Regions from separate parts of the Neorhizobium sp. CSC1952 genome, predicted to be linked through region 2. Evidence: riboswitches for the same ligand, from Rfam matches in the RefSeq annotation. Region 2 holds a riboswitch; each other region holds the start of a gene.

Region 1 (3,521 bases), 200 kb from region 2:
GCAGCATGGTCGACGTGTTGCCGAGGATGCGGTCGTTGGAGATCATCAGCTGGGCGGAATGGGCATCGCGCAGGTGCCGGCCGAGGCTGTAGGGCGTGCCGTTCTTGTAGCCCATGATGCCGCAGATGATCATAGCCTGGTTGATGATCGTCAGGATCGTCTCGGAAGAGGCGAGCTTGACGTTGTTCATGGCGATCGAAAACGCCATCGAGGAGAGCTGGTCCGGGTCGGCCTTGGCATCCGCATAGACCTTCAGGCCGGAAAGGATGTTGGCCTTCAGGAGCTGCAGCAGGTTCGAGGCTTCAGCCAGCCTGACGGCGCCGGGCGGCTGGGCGCCGTTCGCCTTGCGGGCGGCGGCGCGCACGAAGGCCTGGGCGCGAAGGACCGCGTCGGCGGCGATGCCGTACCACACCGCGCTCCAGAGGAGATGCGAGGTCGCGAGCATGGATTGCGCGGCGATCTCGGCGAAAGGCTTCGGGAATACCTGGACCGCCGGCGCTTCGCCCTTGAACAGGAAGCCGTCGGAGCAGGTGCCGCGCATGCCGAGCGTATCCCAGTCGACCGTCTTCTGGAGCGTGTACTGACCCTTCCTGAAAACGGTCATGACCTGGTCGCCCGAAGCGGCCTTCTCGTGGCTGCGCGAAGTGACCATGATCGCATCGGCATGGGCGCCGTAGGAGATGACGGTCGCGTCCTTCGTCAGCCGGCAGATGTCGCCGTCGATTTCGATCGCGCAGATGGAGTTGCGCATGTTGCCGCCGATGCCGGCTTCCGTCGTCGCCGAGGCGACCAGAAGCTGCCGGGCGGCGAGCTCGCGCATGAAATCCTTATGCCAGGCGCTTTCCGTTCCGTGCTCGACAAGGCTGGAAACCTTGATCTGGTGCATGGCGAAGACCATGGCGCTCGCGGCGCAGGCCTGGCCCAGAATGGAGCAGACTTCGGCGATTTCCTGCGTCGTTGCGCCTTCGCCGCCAAAGGCAGAGGGAATCTGGATGCCCAGCAGCCGCTCGGCCTTCAGGGCCTCGACCGCCTCGCGCGGGAAGCGGCCTTCCTGATCGACGCGGTCGGCGAATTCGGCGGCCACCATCGCAACACGATGGGCGCGTGCGCCAAGGCTCATATCGGTTGCGACGGCGGCGAGGCTCATCACGCGGCCTCGCGGGCTTTCAGGATCCGGGATACGGTCTCTTCGATCGCCGAGATGCTGGCGAAAGACTTGCGATTCAGGAGATTGTCGGGAAACTCGATATCGAAGGCCTCTTCGATCGCCAGCATGAGCTGCACGGATGCGAACGAAGAAAGGCCCGCCGCATAAAGGTCGCCGCCGTTCTCAAGCTCGCTCACGGCGACGGGGAGGCCGCCAACCCGTGTCAGCAATTCGCGAATGGTCTCGTTCATCAGACATCCCCCGGATGGTGTTGCGTTCATCGCTGGGTGCATGTTTAGGCCGGAAAGCATAAGATTCCGGTAAGAAACGTAATGAAATTAGGGCTGCGGGATTCGTTCAAATTCGAGCGACCGGCCGCAAAGAGGCCGGCTTGACAGCGAAGGCGCCGGGGTTTTTGATGCCGGTATTCACCAGGGGGGTCCCGGCAAGGGGCTGAGATACTGCTGGGCAATTCAGGCTTTGCCGATTGCGGCGCAGTGACCCGTTGAACCTGATCCAGTTCATACTGGCGTAGGGACGGTGCGAGCGCTCACGGCAATGGCGGGATTCCCGTTTCATCCGCTCAGGCGCTTTTCCATCATTCCAACACTGGAACTGGGTCTCCAAACGTCAAACCTTGGAGCCTCGACCATGAATATTGTCCCACCCAAGCTCACCCCGGTCGTCACCACCGGCCCGCTTCCGGCCTCCACGAAAGTCTTCAAGCCCGGCACCATGCATCCGGATATCCGGGTGCCGATGCGCGAGATCGCCCTGCATCCGACGGCTGGCGAACCGCCGGTGACCGTCTATGATTCTTCCGGTCCCTATACCGATCCCGCTCACACGCCGGCGATCGAATCCGGCCTGCCGCGGCTTCGCGAGCGCTGGATTCGCGCACGCGGCGACGTGGAATCCTATGAAGGCCGCATCGTAAAGCCGGAAGACAACGGGTTTGCCACCGGCGACCGCCTGACGCCGGAATTTCCGCTTCGCAATGCACCGCTCAAGGCAAAGAGCGGAAAAGCCGTCACCCAGCTCGCCTATGCGCGCGCCGGCATCGTCACGCCGGAGATGGAATTCATCGCCATTCGCGAGAATCTCGGCCGGCAAGCGGCCAAGGAAGCCCTGGCAAGGGATGGCGAAAGCTTCGGCGCGCATATTCCGGATTTCGTGACGCCGGAATTCGTGCGCCGCGAAGTCGCCGAGGGTCGGGCGATCATCCCCGCCAACATCAACCATCCCGAATCCGAACCGATGATCATCGGCCGGAATTTCCTGGTGAAGATCAATGCCAATATCGGCAATTCGGCCGTGACCTCGTCCATGGCGGAAGAGGTGGAGAAGATGGTCTGGGCGATCCGCTGGGGCGCCGATACGGTCATGGATCTCTCGACCGGCCGCAACATCCACAACATCCGCGAATGGATCATCCGCAACTCGCCGGTTCCGATCGGCACCGTGCCGCTCTACCAGGCGCTCGAAAAGGTGAACGGCATAGCCGAGGACCTCACCTGGGAGGTCTATCGCGACACGCTCATCGAGCAGGCGGAACAGGGCGTCGACTATTTCACCATCCATGCGGGCGTGCGGCTCGCTTATATCCCGCTCACCGTCAACCGCGTCACCGGCATCGTGTCGCGCGGCGGCTCCATCATGGCCAAGTGGTGTCTGCATCACCACAGGGAGAGCTTTCTCTACGAGCACTTCGAGGAGATCTGCGACATCTGCAGCGCTTACGACGTCTCCTTCTCGCTCGGCGACGGGTTGCGCCCCGGTTCGATCGCGGACGCCAACGACGCGGCGCAGTTCGCGGAACTGGAAACCCTTGGCGAGCTCACGAAAATCGCCTGGGCGAAGGACTGCCAGGTGATGATCGAAGGTCCCGGCCATGTGCCGATGCACAAGATCAAGGAGAACATGGACAAGCAGCTTGCGACCTGCGGCGAGGCGCCCTTCTACACGCTCGGACCGCTGACGACCGACATCGCACCCGGTTACGACCACATCACCTCCGGCATCGGGGCGGCGATGATCGGCTGGTTCGGCACGGCCATGCTCTGCTACGTCACGCCCAAGGAACATCTGGGCCTGCCGGACCGCGACGACGTGAAGACGGGCGTCGTCACCTACAAGATCGCAGCGCATGCCGCCGATCTCGCCAAGGGACATCCGGCGGCGCGCATCCGGGACGATGCGCTGTCGCGCGCCCGGTTCGAATTCCGCTGGGAAGACCAGTTCAACCTGTCGCTGGACCCGGAAACGGCGCGCTCCTTCCATGACGAGACGCTGCCGAAGGAGGCGCACAAGGTGGCGCATTTCTGCTCCATGTGCGGGCCGAAATTCTGCTCGATGCGGATCTCGCACGACATCC
Region 2 (3,521 bases):
ACGATTGGTAGATCGCCACCTCCAGCGTGGTCGCCGCCGGTCCGCCGCCGAGCACGAGGACGAGCGTGAAGCTTGTCGCGCAGAGCATGAAGATCAGCCCGGCGATGCCGGGAATGACGCGCCGTACGGCCGGCCATTCGATGAAGCGGAAGACGGAAAGGGGCTTCATGCCGAGGCCGGCGGAGAGCGGCCAGTATTCGGCCGGAAGCCGCTCAAGCGCCGCGAGCAGCAGCCGGGCCGCGAGGGGCATGTTAAAGAAGACATGGGCGAGGAGGATGCCAGAGAGGCCGTAGATGCTGACCGGCTGCTCGAGGCCGAGCTTCAACAGCAGGCTGTTGATGATGCCCTGCCGGCCCCAGATGCCGATCAGCCCCAGCGCGCCGATCAGCACAGGCAGGCCCATCGGCAAAGCCATCAGCCGGACGATCCACAGCCGTCCCGGAAAATGCGGGCGGCGGGCGAGCGCCAATGCCACGGGAATTGCGAAGGCAATCGATAGGGCCGTCGAGAGCACGGCCTGCCACAGGGTGAAGCGCAGGATGCGCCACGTATAGGCGGTGAAGAGCCTCGTCTGGGTGCTCTCCACGTCCCAGGACAGCAGGACGGCGATCGGCGCGCCGGCGAAAAGGGCGATGCCGAGGAAGCTCGTCAGGCCCCAGGCGATCCCTCTTCTTCGCTCGGCGTGCGTCAGCAAGATAGAGACCTTAGTTCCTGCTCATGGCAGTGAGCCATTCGTCGATCCAGGCCTGACGGTTCTTGGCGATTTCATCCGAACCCATCAGGAAGGTCTTCTTGGGCTGCACCAGTTTACCGAAGGCTTCCGGCAGCGGTTCGGATGTCTCCGCGGCAGGCATCATCCAGTTGGTGGTCGGAATGACATCCTGAAATTCAGGGGAGATCATGAACTTCAGGAACTGCCTTGCAAGATCCTTGTCGGAGGACCCTTTGAGCATGCCGCCCACCTCGATCTGGATGTAATGGCCTTCCGAGAAGGATGCCGCCTGGTAGCGGTCGGTCTTTTCCTCGACCATATGATAGGCGGGAGAGGTCGTATAGGAGAAGACCATGGGCACTTCGCCCTTGGTGAACAGGCCATAGGCCTCCGACCAGCCGGGGGTCACCGTCAGCACGCGGTTCTTGAGTTTCGCCCAGGCTTCCGGCGCCTGGTCGCCGTAGACGGACTTCATCCAGAGCAGCAGGCCGAGGCCCGGGGTCGAGGTGCGGGGATCCTCGATGGCGATCTTTTGCGAAGGATCGCCATCGACAAGCTCCTTCAGGCTTCTCGGCGGGTTCTTCATGACCTTGGTATCGTAAACCACGGCGAAATGGCCGTAATCGTACGGGATGAAGGTGTCGTCGCTATAGTTGCCCGGCACCTTGACCGCGGAAATGTCGAGCCCGTGCGGTTCGAAAAGGCCGGTCGCCTTCGCCTCCGAGATCAGGTTGGTATCGAGGCCAAGCGCGATATCGGCATCCGTGTTTTCACCTTCCAGCTTGAGACGTGTGAGAAGCGCCACACCGTCCGCAACGCCGACGAAATCGACCTTGCAGGCGCAGGTCTTTTCGAAAGCTTCCTTGACCTTGGGGCCTGGACCCCAGTCGGAAACGAAGCTCTCATAGGTATAGACGGTCAGCGTCTTTTCTTGAGCGTGAGCGGATACGGAAAGGAAAAGGCCGGTTGCGGCCGCGAATATCGAGAGAGCGATCCTGCGCATCAGCGCCTCCTTTATTTACGATAAGGGGAATAGGCGCTGGTCATGAGCCGTCTAATCCCTCCGCCGGTGTTAACCGGATCAGGTTCCGCGGGTTGGCAAAGCCTCTCAGCCGCGTCTGGCGCGGCACCCCGTTAGAGCAGATCAGATGTAACGGCGGCGGGATTGACTGGCAAGGGGGCGTCGCGATCAGGCGGCGCCCATGTCCATGTACATGACTTCCCAGACATGGCCGTCGGGATCCTGGAAACTGCAGCCATACATGGGACCCATCTCGATATTCGGCTTCCATTCGCCGCCACCGGCGCCAAGCGCCTTCGCCTTGAAGTCGTCGACCTCGGCGCGGCTTCCGGCGGAGAGGCAGTTCAGCACTTCCTTGGTGCGCCTGGCATCGGCAATCTCGCCGTTGATGAAGCCCTGGAATTTCTCATGTTGGAGCAGCATGACGTAGATCTGCTCGCTGACGACCATGCAGCTCGCCGTCTCATCGGAAAAGTCGGGATTCCTGGTAAAACCCAGTGCCGTGTAGAAGCGTGTCGCGACTTCGACATTTGCGACGGGCAGGTTCACGAAAATCATTCGCATGCAAGTTCTCCTCTTCGCCTTCAACCTATACGCACGTGATCGTGCGTTCTACCCAAGGACGAAGAAGGAAACGTGACTCCGACATGAAAGGGGCGAAATTTTTCGCCTAACCCGAATTCTGCCGGAAGACCTTGAGTTCGCGCGGCACGATGGCCATCGTCCCCAGGCGGTCGGCGATCGCATAGTCGATCGACTGTTCCAGGACCTGAGGCGCTACCGGCTTTGTCAGGACACCCAGAAAGCCTTTCTCGCCGTCTTCGATGTCGTCCGGGTTTCCGGTCATGAAGATCACCGTTATCCCATATCGTTCGGCAAGTTGCCGGCCGATGTCCGGTCCGGTCCGGCCGTCTGCGAGATTGACGTCGACGATGGCGATATCGGCCCGTGAGGCCAATTCCAGGGCGTGTTTGCGGGCATTGGCAAAACCTGCCACCTTCAAGCCCATGTTCTCAACGGTTTCGGCTATGTCGAGCGCGATCAGAAACTCATCTTCGATGATCAGCACCTGTTGATTCATCGCTTCCCTGGGCAGCCGACGACGCGGTACTTTTGTCAGCATTGGACGTCCCCACACGGTTTCCGGTTCCCAATTCGGGCCGATGACGCAGCCGGCGTTCAGCCCACGAATGCGGATCGAACGGGCAGGGGACGGGAATGTTCCGTTATGCGACAGATTTTGCGCTCTAAGCGGTTGTTATAGTTAACAATCCGTTGCTCAGCCTTCCAACTCTTCTCGCAGCAGCTCGAGATCGAGCCATTCCTCTTCCATCTTCGTGAGGCTTGCCCGCAATTTCTCCATTTCCGCCGCGAGCTTGTTGAAGGCGGCCGGGTCCCTGGTGAAGAGATTGGGATCCGCCATCTTTTTCTCCCGCGCGGCGATTTCGGCTTCAGCCTTGGCCATTTCCTTCGGCAGGTTTTCGAGTGCGAATTTCTGCTTGTAGGAAAGTTTTCCCTTGGTCTTCGACGCTTCCACAGGCAAAGCTGCGGCCTCTGCCTTCGGCTTTTCCGCCTTCTCCGCCCTGCGCCTTTCCTCCTGCGCGCCCTTCCGCTGGGCGAGCATGTCCGTGTATCCGCCGGCATATTCGATCCAGCGGCCGTCCGGCGTCTCCGGATTGGCAGGCGCTATCGTGGAAGTCACGGTGCGGTCGAGAAAATCGCGGTCGTGGCTGACGAGGATGACGGTTCCGTTGTAGCCCGCGACGATCTCCTGCAAGAGGTCCAACG
Region 3 (3,521 bases), 550 kb from region 2:
AGATCACGGCGGGTGACGAAGATCAGCTCGTCATAGGCCGGGACGCCGTGCTCTTCCGGAAAGAAGGCGCGCCCCTGATGGCCTTCGAGCTTCATCTGCGTCAGCTCGAAATTGCGGAATCCGCCGAGCGTCGCATCCACCTTGCCGCCGATCAGCGAGGGGGAGAGCGAGAAATTGACGTTGATCAGCTCCACGTCGTCGTTGCTCAGCCCTTCCGACGCCAGCATCCGCTTCAGCATGGCGTCCTCGAAGCCGGTGACCGAGAAACCGACCTTCTTGCCTTTCAAGTCCTTGAGGCTCTTGATCGGGCCGTCCGCAAGCACGGTCACCGTGTTGAGCGGCGTTTCGACGAGCGTGCCGAAGCGGACGAGCGGCAGGCCCGCTTCGTGGTCGAGATAGAGATTGGGCTGGTAATGGACGCCGATATCCGCCTGACCGGCGGAGACGAGGCGCGGCACGGCGGAGGGATCGGACGGCGGGATGAGCTCGACGTCGAGCCCCGCTGCGGCGAACAGCCCCTGTTCCCGGGCGACCACCATCGGCGCATGGTCCGGATTGACGAACCATTCCAGGAGCACGGTGAGCTTGTCGGCCGCCTGCGAGGAAACGGGTGCCAGCGCGCCTGCGAGCGCGACGAAGGAGGCAAGAAGGATGCGGATCATGATCGGGATTTACTCCTTGATGTGAACGGGGATGCCGGATCGGCTTCGCTGGCCCACGGGGCGAGGCTCGCCGTCAGCCGGTCGATGAGAAGCCTGAGGATGAGGGTGAGGATCGCAAGCACCGTCATCGCCGCGAAGACGACATCGGTCTGCATGCGGGCATTGGCCTGGACCATCACGAAGCCGAGGCCGCCGGAGGCGCCGACCCATTCGCCCACGACCGCGCCGAGCGGCGCCAGCGGCGCAGCGACCCGGAGGCCGGATACGAGATGGGGGATCGCCAGCGGAACGCGCACCCGCACCAGCGTCTGCCAGTGCGTCGCGCCTTCCAGTGAGACGGCGTCGAGGATTTCCCGGTCGGTGCGGCGAAGGCCGTCAGCAAAGGCAGAGGCGACGGGGAAGAAGATGATGATGGTCGTCATCGCCACTTTCGAGGCCAGGCCGAAACCGAGCCAGAGAACGAGGATCGGCGCCAGCACGAAGACGGGAAACGCCTGGACGACGAGGACCATCGGCCAGACGAGACGGCTGAGCCGCGGCAGCGCCGCAACGCCGAAGGCGATCGCGATGCCGAGGACGGAGCCGATCACCAGCCCCAGCGCGATCTCCGTCAGCGTGACGGCGCTGTTCTCCAGCAGAAAGCCCGGCTGGCGCAGGAAGGCGGAAACCACCGCGACCGGCGACGGCAGGATGTAGCGAGGCGGAGAGAAGACCGAGATGCCGGCCTGCCAGAGGGCAAGGAGCACGGCAAGGCCGACGGCCGCATGGGAGGCGCGCATGGGTTTGTCAGGCGCGGCGGCGGGCGGCCGGCGAATGTCCGACGCGGGAAAGATGCATATGTGTCATCGGTCGATCTCCAGATGTGCCAATCACGGAGATCCAGGTGAAGCGGAGAAGAGAAAATGCCGTCGGGTGACGTCCGTTTCCGTTCCTACGCCGGCATGACCCGGATCAGGTTCAAGGGTCCGGCTCACCGCCATCTCAGCATCGTAGGATGCCCCCCTCGGAATTCCGCGAAACTGTCGGTTTTCCTGAGAACTGTCAATGGGTGTGGCCGATCACCGGCCGGACGGGAAAGCAGGCCGGCATGGACGGTCAGCCGCCGGGCCGGAGAAAAATGAGAGAAAACTCGAATGTGATGAAAAAAGATCGCGAGCTCGTCGTCTTTGGCATCGGAGCGCATCCAGGACGACATAGACGGGTTAAGACGAGTTCGCTTCCATGAGACATCAACTCCATCTGCCGCCGGGCGAGGCAATGTTCATGCCTTTCGCCGATCGAAAACCCTTCTTGCCGAAACCGGCCACCTAGAGCCCTACCCGACCAGCGGCACACAGGTGCCGGCACCGACCGGGAGCGGATGGCTACGCCCGTTCCCCGTCATCGAAGCCGAAACAGACGAGCAATGCGCGATCCTTTTTATCGCGTGCCGGGGATGGAGACCATGCAATCGTCCAGGCAAGCCGCCGAAGCTGCCACGTTCCAGAGTTTTGCAAACTGCTACCTGCGGGAGGTCAATCCCGGCACGCCGGTCGTGCACCGCATTCCTGCCGGATCGGTCGAATGCATCGAATGGTCCCTGCCGCGGCAGCAGACGCTGCTGCGGGCGGAAATCCTGTCGGCCTCCCTTTGCGGTCCGCAGCATTTCGGCAGGCTATGGGTGCGGGCCGTGTCGGACGCGGCCTGGCGGCAGGCCGAACCGATGTCCGCCCTCCACCTCCTCATCCATGAGGCCTACCGCCAGATGGAAGACGGTCGGACCGATGCCCTGCGCACGTTCGAACTCGAGCTTCTGATGCGCGTTCTCGACAGCTACCAGCAGATGGCGCTCTATATCGAGAAAGCCTCTCCGCCGCCGCAGGACGAAGGACATTTCATCGAGGCGGAGCAGTCGCTCGTCTTCGGTCACTGGCAGCACCCGACGCCGAAGAGCCGGCAGGGCATGACGTTCTGGCAGCAGGAACGGTACGCTCCGGAACTGCGCGGCCAGTTCAGGCTCCACTACTTCGCCGCAAGGGAAAGCCATGTGCGCCAGGCTTCGGCGCACGGGGCGGACGTGCAGGAGATCGTCCGCTCGCAGCTCGGCAGGTCCGGCAGCGATGTCGGGGCCGGCAGCGATGAATGCCTTATCCCCATGCATCCGCTTCAGGCGGAAGCGCTGCTTCTCGACCCGGACGTGCAGGCGCTGCAGCGCCGCGGCAGCCTGCGCCATATCGGCCCCGCCGGCCCCCTCTTCACCGCGACCTCCTCCGTCCGCACGGTCTACAGCGCCCACGCGGACTGGATGCTCAAATTCTCGCTTCCCGTCAGGATCACCAATTCCGTCCGCATCAACCGCCGTCAGGAGCTGGAAGCGGGCGTGGCGATGGCAAGGCTGATGCATCGCATCGGCTTTGCCGAACGGTCGGCGAATTTCCGCATCATCCACGACTCCGCCTATGTCACGCTCGACATGCCGGGTCGAGAAGAAAGCGGCTTCGAAGTTATCCTTCGCGAAAACCCGTTCAGGGGCGACGGCGCGCGCGGCGTGGTCACCGTCGCCGCACTGACCGCCGACCCGCTTCCCGGAGAGATCTCGAGGCTGGAGCGCCTTGTCCGCAGGTTTGCCGCCAGACGTGCCGACAGCCTGTCCGACGCTGCGCTCTCCTGGTTCCGGCATTATTTCGATTGCGCCGTGGAGCCGCTGATCCGGCTCTACGACGACTACGGCATCGCGCTGGAAGCCCATCAGCAGAACAGCCTTCTCGACATCGGCGCGGGTTATCCGACAGCCGGTTACTATCGGGACAACCAGGGCTTCTATCTTTCCGAGCGTTACCGCAGCCTGCTTGCCGGCCATGTGCCGGAGACGGAAACGAT

The links. Region 2 has a riboswitch for thiamine pyrophosphate ahead of thiB (thiamine ABC transporter substrate binding subunit). Riboswitches for the same ligand answer to the same signal wherever they lie in the genome.
Region 1: another riboswitch for thiamine pyrophosphate. It lies ahead of thiC (phosphomethylpyrimidine synthase ThiC); the one in region 2 lies ahead of thiB (thiamine ABC transporter substrate binding subunit).
Region 3: another riboswitch for thiamine pyrophosphate. It lies ahead of QTA58_RS13345 (ABC transporter permease); the one in region 2 lies ahead of thiB (thiamine ABC transporter substrate binding subunit).

What each region holds. Positions count from the first base shown of each region.
Region 1 covers NZ_CP128416.1:1,980,613-1,984,133, forward strand. The annotation lists gene QTA58_RS09890 (acyl-CoA dehydrogenase family protein) at 1-1,147, opposite strand, end outside; gene QTA58_RS09895 (acyl carrier protein) at 1,147-1,398, opposite strand; TPP riboswitch at 1,571-1,703, shown strand; gene thiC (phosphomethylpyrimidine synthase ThiC) at 1,799-3,521, shown strand, end outside.
Region 2 covers NZ_CP128416.1:2,176,489-2,180,009, forward strand. The annotation lists gene thiP (thiamine/thiamine pyrophosphate ABC transporter permease ThiP) at 1-697, opposite strand, end outside; gene thiB (thiamine ABC transporter substrate binding subunit) at 705-1,730, opposite strand; TPP riboswitch at 1,754-1,856, opposite strand; gene QTA58_RS10700 (VOC family protein) at 1,902-2,297, opposite strand; gene QTA58_RS10705 (response regulator) at 2,404-2,856, opposite strand; gene QTA58_RS10710 (ABC-F family ATP-binding cassette domain-containing protein) at 3,013-3,521, opposite strand, start outside.
Region 3 covers NZ_CP128416.1:2,731,040-2,734,560, reverse strand. The annotation lists gene QTA58_RS13350 (ABC transporter substrate-binding protein) at 1-662, opposite strand, end outside; gene QTA58_RS13345 (ABC transporter permease) at 659-1,441, opposite strand; TPP riboswitch at 1,574-1,676, opposite strand; gene QTA58_RS13340 (IucA/IucC family protein) at 2,107-3,521, shown strand, end outside.